DNA from 2 places in the Streptomyces sp. NPDC060027 genome. Region 1 is predicted to be linked to the other one. Evidence: riboswitches for the same ligand, from Rfam matches in the RefSeq annotation. Region 1 holds a riboswitch; the other holds the start of a gene.

Evidence for each region. Region 1 has a riboswitch for glycine ahead of gcvT (glycine cleavage system aminomethyltransferase GcvT). Riboswitches for the same ligand answer to the same signal wherever they lie in the genome.
Region 2: another riboswitch for glycine. It lies ahead of gcvP (aminomethyl-transferring glycine dehydrogenase); the one in region 1 lies ahead of gcvT (glycine cleavage system aminomethyltransferase GcvT).

The regions. Positions count from the first base shown of each region.
Region 1 covers NZ_JBHWVI010000052.1:10,473-16,051, forward strand. The annotation lists gene ACFWBT_RS15875 (ABC transporter permease) at 1-660, opposite strand, end outside; gene ACFWBT_RS15880 (enhanced serine sensitivity protein SseB C-terminal domain-containing protein) at 1,215-2,003, opposite strand; gene ACFWBT_RS15885 (enhanced serine sensitivity protein SseB) at 2,230-3,006, opposite strand; gene ACFWBT_RS15890 (AAA family ATPase) at 3,068-3,736, opposite strand; glycine riboswitch at 3,912-4,008, shown strand; gene gcvT (glycine cleavage system aminomethyltransferase GcvT) at 4,156-5,289, shown strand; gene gcvH (glycine cleavage system protein GcvH) at 5,448-5,579, shown strand, end outside.
Region 2 covers NZ_JBHWVI010000045.1:35,025-40,603, forward strand. The annotation lists gene gcvP (aminomethyl-transferring glycine dehydrogenase) at 1-2,058, opposite strand, end outside; glycine riboswitch at 2,236-2,331, opposite strand; gene ACFWBT_RS14520 (PRC-barrel domain-containing protein) at 2,446-2,817, shown strand; gene ACFWBT_RS14525 (DNA polymerase IV) at 2,739-4,271, opposite strand; gene ACFWBT_RS14530 (MerR family transcriptional regulator) at 4,346-5,020, opposite strand; gene ACFWBT_RS14535 (bifunctional nuclease family protein) at 5,239-5,579, opposite strand, start outside.

The DNA.
Region 1 (5,579 bases):
CGTCTGACCCCGCACCACGCGTCCGACGTAGGGCCAGCCGAAGAAGCCGATCACCAGGATCATGACGAACAGGCGGACGCCCGTACCCGTCAGGCCCAGCATCTCGTTCGGCATGACCGACACGAGCGCGATGATGAAGAGCAGCTGCGGGAAGGCCAGCAGACCGTCCATCACGCGGCTGATGAGCGCGTCCAGCCAGCCGCCGAAGTAGCCGGCGAGCACGCCGAGGATGGTGCCGAGCACCACTGCGACCAGGGCCGACAGGAAGCCGACCAGGAGTGAGACCTGGGCGCCGTAGACGATCCGGGCGAAGATGTCGCGACCGCTGACCGGTTCGACACCGAGCAGATGGTCACCGCTGATCCCGCCGTAGGACCCGACGGGGGTCGAGAAGAGCGGGTCGATCAGGTTTTCGTGGTGGGTCTCGGGGTCCTGCCCGACCAGGCTCGTGATCAACGGCGCGAAGATCGCGACCAGGATCAGCACGAGCACCACGAGGCCGCCCGTCAGGGCCAGCTTGTCCCGCTTCAGGCGCTCCCAGGCGATGCGGCCGAGGGAACGTCCTTGTACCGCCTTCGCCTCGGCGGAGCCGGTAAGTGCCGCCTCCTCGGCCGCGCTCGGCGCGACTTCAGCCGTCGGCTCGTGCAATGGTGCCGTCATCTGGCAGGGACCCCTCTCAACCGGCGGTAGCCGGCCCACACTTGCCGCTGTAGCGGCGTGATCAGTCCGTAGTACTCAGGGGTTAAACCCCTGGAGCCGGAAGTCTTCAATGATTGGGCGATCTGTTGCCAGACTTGACGGTGAATGGATGCGCAAACGTGATGCCATCAGGGAGGTTCCGTTATCCGGACGGCGGATATCAAGGATCGAACTGCCGCAATCGGGACATACCGGTGCAGAGTTGGGCAATATCGCTCACGTTTGCACCAAATCACCACACGGCCTGTTCCGGCCGTCCATGGATCAGGATTGGCCACGCTTCGCCATCCAAGAAACCTTCGACGCCATAAGGAGACGTAAGTCATGGCAAGGATTGGCATGAGCACGCGATAGCGCAGCAGCTCGGCCCTGCAGAAACGGCCACGGAGCAGGTCCGTCGTCTGCCGTGTGGCGCCGGCAGACAGGCGCCGCCCCCACCCATGTCGAGGAGGGGCGGCGTTCCTGCTCCGACGTCAGGCCGATCGCGTCGAGGGATTCTTCGGCGCGTGGTCCGGTCAGTAAGCGGCGCCGCGCGGCGACGGGCCACCGTACCCGCGGACCGGAGCCGCGTGCGCCTCACGGTCGTAGAACGGCCGGGCGTTGGCACGCAGCCACATCGCGACCGGGTCGAACTCGTCCGACATCGCGACGGTGGAGACGGGCAGGCCGTCCGGGACCGCGCCGATGGACTGCTGCATCATCGCCCGCACCGAGTCGACGGCGGGCGGTGAAGTGTCGTACACGTCAAGGCCGATGGCGAGATACGGGGCCCCGAGCGTGGGCTGGACCCAGGCACGGCGCAACGAGCGTACGGCCGGGGTGAGATGGGCGTTCTGGGTGAGCAGGGCGTAGAACTGCGGGATCTCGATGCCGGGTTCGGAGAGCCGGAGCGGGCCGGCGGGCTGCCGCTCCAGGCCCGTGGCGATCCGGCGCAGATCCAGCCAGGGGATGCCCAGGCCGCCGCCGGGGGCGTGCGGGTTGAGCCAGAGGCCGAAGTGGTCGGCGTACAGGGTGCGGGCGACATCCAGCCCGTCCACCACCTCGTACGAGCGGTTCCAGCCGCTGGCCGAGAGTTCCTGGGCGGAGGTGACGCAAGGCGCGTACCCGAAGCCGTCCACCTGCATGTTCCCGTACTGGGCGTCCGGGGAGCCGGCCTGGCCGTGCCACAGGAGCATCCATACCTGGCCGGACGACGGCGTCGCGAGCGCGCGAAGGAGCGCCTCGTAGGCGTCGTAACGCCCGGGCGTCACCTGGCGCAGCATGTGCTCGACCTGCCCGGCCGCGGCCGTGCCCGACGCGCTCACCTCAACCGCCCCTTCGCGAACAATTCACGACCAACTCATCCAATACACCCGAGGCACCGGTTACGAACGTGCGTCAACACCTCGACCGGGCCATGAAACCAGCTTATGCGGGGATCGCGCTCCGCCGGGGGAAGCAGCCGAGAGCCGAGACGCACCGCGCGGGGGAGGCCGCGGGCCGTCGGCGGCCGGGCGCACGGTCCCCCGCGCACCCTCGGGACCGCGTCGTTCAGTGACCGTGCTGGTAGAAGGGGCGCACCTGGGCCCGCATCCAGTCGCCCACCGGGTCCTGCGTCACGTCGAGGAGAACCAGGTTCACCGGAATGTTCATCGGAACGCGGCCGAGGGCACGGCCGAGGGCGTCGAGGGGAAGCGTGCGGGCCTCGCCCTCCCACAGCGAGAGTTCGACGCCGATGAACATGACCGGATCGTCACCCTCGATGCTGGCCAGGCAGCGACGGGCGCTCAGGACGACGCCGGTCCCGGCGAACTCGGCCGAGGCCGCCGCCAGGAAGTCCACCGGGTCCTCCTGCCAGTCGGGCTCGAAGAGCCGCACCCGGCCACCGCTGGCCGGCCCGTCGAGCGGGGTCCGCCCGGCCCGGCACAGTTCGGCGACGGCCATCGGCGGCAGCGGTACGCCGACCACGCCGTCCGGGTTGACCGCGATGCCGACCTGCGGTGGAAGTCCGCGGGCGAACTCCACGGCGGGCGCGATCGTGTACGACATGTGTCCGCCGGTGACCTGGCGGAACTGCTCCTCGGAGCTGAAGACGGGGACGTACACCTGGCCCTCGAGCTCCATCGTGGGCAGATCGAGCGGGCCGCTCTGCGGGCCGCCGCCGTTGGGCAGCGGCACCCAGACGAAGCTGCGGCCGAGCACCTCGACGATGCGGGCGCCCGACGAGGGCCCCGCGGGTACGCCGAGGGAGGCGGACAGCACCTCCTCCAGCTCGTTGCCGGGCCAACCGCCGTGCGGGTGGGGGTGCGCCTGTGCCGGGAAGTCCATCTGTCTACCGCCTGCTTCGAACCACTGTTCCGGCAAAAGGTTAATGGGCCACCGCGACCGGTCAGTGGCCGAAGTCGATCCTGCGCAGCACGTCCGCCGCGTCCCGGTCGATGAGCACCGCCGAACCGCAGCCCTCGGGCAGGCCGCCCTTCTCGACGGAACGCAGCAGCCGGGTGATCGCGCCGCGATGGCGCGCGAAGGCATAGCGCGAGACGCCCCGGCCGCGCTCGCGCTGGCCGTCCAGCGCGGTGTCCGGCGTGACGTCGAGCAGCAGCAGGTGCAGTGCGCCGCCCCGGCGCCGGGCCTCGCGGGCGAGCCAGCGGCGCACCCAGGCCTGCGTGCCGCAGTCGTGCACGACGACTCCGCCGCCGCCGCGCAGCGCGCGGCGCAGGCCGGCGTAGTGCGAGAGGCGGACGAGGGGGCGGTAGACCGCGTAGGGCAGCAGGCGGGCCATCCGGCCGTCCCAGCGGTCGCGGGTGTCCTGCGAGTCGACGCGCGCGCCCTTCACGGCCCGCCGCATCAGCGTCGACTTGCCGCTGCCGGGCAGTCCCGTGACCACGACGAGGTCGCCCGCCCCGAAGCGGAGACCGTGCGGGCTGTGGCCCGCCCGGTCGCGGAGGTCGCGGACGACGACCGCCGGAAGCGGGCCGCGCGCCTCCCTGGCCGTCGCGCCGGGCTGCTCCGGCAGCGCGAGACCCGAGGTCGTCGCGTACGCCCTGGTCCTGTTCACCGTGACCGTCCTCCCCATGGATGTGGAGTCCCATCCCCGTCGAGTGTAAAGAGAGGGCAATGCCCGGCGCTTCCTGTTTCGGTGCGCGGACTGCCACAGGCCGGTTACAGATGGCGGACTGCCGGGATCGGACAGCGCGTGCAATGATGGCCGCGCCAACTGCATACCGGCCGCTTGAATCCGCGCGGGAGAGTCCTGGGTACGTGTACCCGGGCGCCGAAGGAGCAAGTCCCTCCCTTGAATCTCTCAGGCCCCGTTACCGCGCGGGCGAGGCACATCTGAAAAGCGGGCCGCTGACCAGTGGCTCCACCCAAGGTGCAAGTCAGGACCACCATTTCGTGGGGTACTGATGAACCTCTCAGGTTCCGATGACAGATGGGGAGGAACGACCTCGCCGTCATGCCTTGGGAGCCAGACCGATGAGCAGCAACGCACCCCGTCACACCGCGCTCGATGCCCTGCATCGCTCGCTCGGCGCGACGATGACCGACTTCGCGGGCTGGGACATGCCCCTGCGCTACGCCTCCGAGCGCGACGAGCACGTCGCCGTCCGTACGAAGGCAGGCCTCTTCGATCTCTCCCACATGGGCGAGATCACCGTCACCGGCCCGCAGGCGGCGGATCTCCTGAACCACGCGCTGGTCGGCAACATCGCCACCGTCGGCGTCGGCCGCGCCCGCTACACGATGATCTGCCAGGAGGACGGCGGCATCCTGGACGACCTGATCGTCTACCGGCTCGCCGAGCACGAGGCCGGGTCTTCTCACTACATGGTCGTCGCCAACGCCTCCAACGCCCAGGTGGTGCTGGACGCGCTGACCGGGCGCGCCGCCGGTTTCGACGCGGTCGTGCGCGACGACCGTGACGCCTACGCGCTGATCGCCGTGCAGGGGCCCGAGTCCCCCGGCATCCTCAAGGCGGTCACCGACGCGGACCTCGACGGTCTGAAGTACTACGCGGGCCTGCCGGGCACGGTGGCCGGAGTTCCGGCCCTGATCGCCCGCACCGGCTACACCGGCGAGGACGGCTTCGAGCTGTTCGTGGCGCCCGCCGACGCCGAGAAGGTGTGGCAGGCGCTGACCGACGCGGGCACCCCGGCCGGGCTGGTCCCCTGCGGTCTGTCGTGCCGCGACACGCTGCGCCTGGAGGCGGGCATGCCGCTGTACGGGCACGAGCTGACCACCGCGCTGACCCCCTTCGACGCCGGCCTCGGGCGGGTCGTGAAGTTCGAGAAGGAAGGCGACTTCGTGGGGCGCGAGGCCCTGACCGAAGCCGCCGAGCGTGCCGCTTCCGAGCCGCCGCGCGTGCTGGTCGGGCTGATCGCCGAGGGCCGTCGTGTGCCGCGCGCCGGGTATCCCGTCGTCGCCGACGGCAAGGTGATCGGTGAGATCACCTCCGGCGCCCCCTCCCCCACGCTGGGCAAGCCGATCGCGATGGCGTACGTCGACGCCGCGCACGCGGCGCCGGGCACCGCCGGTGTCGGCGTGGACATCCGGGGCAGTCACGAACCGTACGAGGTCGTGGCGCTGCCGTTCTACAAGCGCCAGAAGTGACACTGGTCCGCAAAGGCCGGACATGACACGGACGCCCGTCAGGCGCCGGCCGTGACCGTCGGCCCCGTCGCGCGCCCGAAGTGACCCTGCGCACATCCGCCCGGGTCACCCACGCTTCCCTTCATCAGCACTCCACCGCGTACAGGAGAATTCAGGCCATGAGCAACCCCCAGCAGCTGCGCTACAGCAAGGAGCACGAGTGGCTGTCCGTCGCCGAGGACGGCGTCGCGACGGTCGGCATCACCGAGTTCGCGGCCAACGCGCTCGGCGATGTCGTCTACGCCCAGCTC
Region 2 (5,579 bases), on a different contig from region 1:
CAGGTTGGCGCCGTCGACGTAGACCTGGCCGCCGGCCTCGTGGACCTGGGCGCAGATGTCGGCGACGTGCTCCTCGAACACTCCGTGCGTCGAGGGGTACGTGATCATCAGGACCGACAGCTCGTCGCGGTACTGCTCGATCTTGGCGCGCAGGTCCTCGACGTCGATCTCACCGTCGTCCGCGGTCTTCACGACGACGACCTTCATGCCGGCCATCACGGCGCTCGCGGCGTTGGTGCCGTGCGCGGAGGACGGGATGAGGCAGACGGTGCGCTGGTCGTCACCGTTGGCGCGGTGGTAGCCGCGGACGGCCAGCAGACCGGCCAGCTCGCCCTGCGAACCGGCGTTGGGCTGGAGCGACACCTTGTCGTAGCCGGTGACCTCGGCGAGCTGGTCCTCCAGCTCGTGGATCAGCGTCAGGTAGCCCTGTGCCTGCTCGGCGGGCACGAAGGGGTGCAGCTGCCCGAACTCGGGCCAGGTGACCGATTCCATCTCGGTGGTCGCGTTGAGCTTCATCGTGCAGGAGCCCAGCGGGATCATGCCGCGGTCGAGCGCGTAGTCACGGTCCGAGAGCCTGCGCAGGTAGCGCAGCATCGCGGTCTCGGAGCGGTGCTCGTGGAAGACGGGGTGCGTGAGGTACTCGTCGGTGCGCAGCAGCGCGGCCGGCAGGGTGTCCTCCGCGCTCGCGTCCAGCGCCTCGATGTCGCCGTCGACGCCGAAGGCGGTCCACACGGCGGCCAGCTGGGCGCGCGTGGTCGTCTCGTCGCACGAGATCGACACATGGTCGCCGTCGGCGGGGTGGAGGTTGACGCCGTGGTCGCGGGCGGCGGCCACTATCTCGGCGGCGCGGCCCGGGACCCGCACGGTGAGCGTGTCGAAGTACGCGCCGTGCACGACCTCGACGCCGCCGGCGGTGAGACCCGCGGCCAGGAGGGTGGCGTAGCGGTGGGTACGCCGCGCGATGGTCCGCAGGCCGTCGGGACCGTGGTAGACGGCGTACATACCGGCCATCACGGCGAGCAGCACCTGAGCCGTACAGATGTTGCTGGTCGCCTTCTCACGGCGGATGTGCTGCTCACGCGTCTGCAGGGCGAGGCGGTACGCCTTGTGCCCGTCGGCGTCCACGGACACACCGACCAGCCGGCCGGGGAGGCTGCGCGCGAACTTCTCGCGCACCGCCATGTAACCGGCGTGCGGTCCGCCGAAGCCCATCGGCACACCGAAGCGCTGCGTCGTACCGACGGCGATGTCCGCGTCGAGTTCGCCGGGCGAGGTCAGCAGGGTCAGGGCGAGCAGATCGGCGGCGACGGTGACGACCGCGCCGAGCCCGTGCGCCTGCTCGATGATCGGCTTGATGTCGCGTACGGCACCGGAGGCGCCCGGGTACTGGATCAGCACGCCGTTGATCTCGCGCCCGGCCAGGTCGGCCGGGATGCCCTCGCCGAGGTCGGCGACGACGACCTCGACACCGGTCGGCTCGGCGCGGGTCTCGATGACGGCGATGGTCTGCGGCAGCGCGTCCGCGTCGACCAGGAAGAGGCCCTTCTTGTTCTTGCCCATACGGCGGGACAGCGCCATCGCCTCGGCGGCGGCGGTGCCCTCGTCGAGCAGCGAGGCACCGGACGTCGGCAGTCCGGTCAGCTCGGCGACGACGGTCTGGAAGTTCAGCAGCGCCTCGAGACGGCCCTGCGAGATCTCCGGCTGGTACGGCGTGTACGCGGTGTACCAGGCCGGGTTCTCCATGACGTTGCGCAGGATCACCGGCGGCGTGAACGTGCCGTAGTAGCCGAGGCCGATCATCGAGCCGAGCACCTGGTTGCGGTCCGCGAGGGAACGGAGCTCGGCCAGTACCTCGGCCTCGGTGCGCGCGGCCGGCAGCTTCAGGGCCTCGACGTTCTTGATCACGTCCGGCACCGCGGCGGCCGTCAGCTCGTCGAGCGAGCCGTATCCGACGTGCGCGAGCATCTTGGCCCGTGCTTCGGAGTCGGGCCCGATGTGGCGCTGCTCGAAGGGGATTCCCTGTTCGAGCTCGGAGAGCGAAATGCGAGGGGCGGTCATGGCGGAGGCCTCCTGGTCTGACGCGACCTTCGAGGGGCACCCCGGCACGGGTACCCCGACGGCCTCCCCCTCTGTCATCTCAACCTGAGAGTTTCACCGGAGCGTCCTTGGACGGTCCGGCTTTCACCGTCGGTGAGAGCGGAGGCCATCGGCACCCGCTCTGCTTTCCAGAGTGACCTCGTCCGTGCGGTACGTGAGCCTGAGAGATTCTGGGGAGGATTTGCTCCTTCGGCGCCTCCGGTGAAGTCTGGAGGACTCTCCCGCACGGGATCAGCAGCCGTCTGCCAGCCTACCAGCGAGGACAAGACACGAGCTTCGAGTGGCCGCCTTCCCTAATGTGCTCTTTTGTAGTACTTACGGATGAGTTTGCGACCACGTGGAGGGACCGTGCAGACCGACATCGATCCGCGCAACCTGATCGGCCGCAAGGCGTTCGACAGCAACGGCACCAAGATCGGCACGATCGACGAGGTCTACCTCGACGACGCGACCGGTGTCCCGGAGTGGGCGGCCATACGCACCGGCCTGTTCAGCAGAGACGCCTTCGTACCCCTGGAGCCGAGCGAAGTCGTCGAGGGGACCCTGCGCATTCCCTTCGAACGGGCCCTGATCAAGGACGCCCCCGACTTCGGTGTCGGACGTCACCTCTCCCCCGAACAGGAACTCCAGCTCTACCACCACTACGGCCTCGACGTGGCGGCCCCTCCCCCGCCCCCGGACCGGGACTTCGGCCGGCTCGCCGGCACGGAGGACGCCTGAGACCCCGGGTCCGGATCCTGCGTCCCGGCTTCCGACGCCCCCGGCCCGGAACCCGCCGGCGGCTCGTCGGCCGTCTCGGCTCTTCGCTCCACCAGCGGCAGCGGATCCGCCGGTTCCAGCCGCGGATCGTCCGTCCGGAACGTCCGCACCCGCCCGGGCTCGGAGTAGGGCGTCTCGAACCGCACCGTGACCCGCCCCAGCCCGCTCCCCTGAACCCATCCGTGCCCGTGCTCGGCGTGCCGCACGTCGTGTCCCGAGGGCCACCGCCGCTCGGCCGGCGCCTCCTCCTCCGCGGCGGCACCTTCCGCGGGCTCGTCCGCCGGATGTTCCTCGGCCGTCGGCTCGGCAGAGGCCTGGGCCTGGGCAGAGGCCTGGGCCTGGGCAGAAGCCTGGGCGAACAGATCCTCCTGCGTGTAGTCGGCGAGCCCGGAGACGCCGACCCCCAGCAGACGTACGCCTCCGGTCGTGTCCACGCCCTCCAGCAACCGTGCGGCGGCCTCCCGCACGACTCCGACATCGTCCGTGGGCCCCCGCAGCGTCTCGGACCGGGTCAGCGTCGAGAAGTCGTACCTGCGCACCTTCAGCACGATCGTCCGCCCCGACAGTCCGGCCCCGCGCAGCCTCCGCACACACCGGTCCGCGAGCCGCGCCACCTCCAGCCCCACCCGGACCCGGTCGTGGATGTCCACGTCGTACGTGTCCTCGACCGACACCGACTTGGTCTCCCGCTCGGCCACCACGGGCCGGTCGTCATGGGCCAGCGCCATCGCGAACAGCGCGTGCCCGTGAGCCTTCCCCAGCAGGCGGACGAGCTCGTCCTCGCCCGCCTCGGCGAGTTCCTCGACGGTGGTGATGCCCGCCCGCCGCAGATGGTCGCCGGTCGCCGGGCCCACGCCCGGCAGCGTCCTCACCGACATCGGCCCCAGCATCGCGCGCTCGGTGCCCGGCTCGATCAGCACGAGACCGTCGGGCTTGGCCTGCTCCGAGGCGATCTTCGCCAGCATCTTGGAGGCGGCGAGCCCCACCGACCCCGTGAGCCCCGTGACCGCCCGGATGTCCGCGCGCAGCTTGGCACCGGCCAGCCGCGCCGAGGCGTCGTCCCAGGCCGTCCCGCCCGCCTCCAGATCCACGAACGCCTCGTCCAGGCTCAGCGGCTCCACCAGCGGCGACAGGGCCCGCAGCAGCCCCATCACCTGCTCGCTGACCTCCCGGTAGAGCCCGAAGCGCGGCACGAGATAGGCCGCGTTCGGAGCGCGTCGGCGTGCCTGGGCCATGGGCATAGCCGAGTTCACCCCGAAGACACGGGCCTCGTACGAGGCGGTGGCGACGACCCCACGCGGTCCGAGTCCGCCCACGACGACGGCTTTCCCGCGCAGGCTCGGCTTGGACGCCTGCTCCGCCGAGGCGAAGAAGGCATCCATGTCGAGATGCAGGATCGTGGGCGCGGTTCTCACATGTCCGATGCTGCCCTACGCCACTGACAATGCCCCGGCACGCCGGGGCATCACGTCATCGAAGGTCCCACGCGTCACACCGCGCGGTTGCGTCTCCGCGCCAGTTCGTCGGCGGGATTGTGCCCGAGGAGCGTCTCACCTGTGTCCACGCGCTCTCCGTGCAGCTGCGACAGGGCGCTCTCGACGTCCCGCCACACGACGCCCACGGCGATCCCGAAGACCCCCTGGCCGCCTTGCAGCAACGCGTGGACCTCGTCGGGCGAGGTGCACTCGTAGACCGTCGCGCCGTCGCTCATCAGCGTCATGCGCCCCAGGTCCTGGAAGCCACGCTCCCTCAGGTGCTGGACCGTGGTGCGGATGTTCTGCAGCGACACCCCGGTGTCGAGGAACCGCTTGACGATCTTCAGGACCACCACGTCCCGGAAGCTGTAGAGACGCTGCGTCCCCGACCCGTAGGCGGGACGCACACTGGGCTCGACCAGCCCGGTCCGCGCCCAGTAGTCCAGCTGCCGGTAGGTGATGCCCGCGGCGGCGCACGCCGTGGGTCCCCGGTAACCGACCTCCTCGGGAACAGCCTCTCCTTCACCGGGCACTGCCGTCGGCCGCCGCGGAACCTGATCGGCCGCGCCGCCATGATGAGGGTGCCCCCTGCTCGAGTCGAGCCGAGAGCTTGGGGGAGGGTACGGGCCGCTCTCCCCCAGACCGCGTCCGGGGGCACCCCCAGCCGTACCGTCGCCGCTGCTTCTCACGCCGACCTCCGTCCTTGACCTGCCTTCTCGACGGTAGGCAGTCACCAGGGGCGCGTCAACGATCGCCACACTCGGCACGCCGAGTGATAATCACCCTAAGAGTGGTTTCCCGTGCCCTACCGCGGGGAAAGGCTAGCCGAATGCTCCCGGCACGGGCCGCGGCACACCACACTCGCCGCGGGCAAATGCCACCCGGAGCTTCCCGCCGCTCCCCGGCGTCACTGACTGTTGGTGCCGAAGTCCTCGGGCGAGATCTGGTCGAGGAACTCGCGGAACTTCTCCACCTCGTCCTCCTGCTCGTCCGGGATCGCGATGCCCGCGTCGTCGAGCACGCCGTCGCTGCCGTAGATCGGCGTCCCGGTGCGCAGGGCGAGCGCTATGGCGTCGGACGGACGGGCACTCACCTCGACCCCGCTGGCGAACACGAGCTCGGCGTAGAAGACGCCCTCGCGCAGGTCCGTGATGCGTACTTCGGTGAGCTCCTGGCCGACGGCCTCCAGCACGTCCTTGAACAGGTCGTGGGTCAGCGGTCGCGCCGGGGCCATGCCCTGCTGAGCGA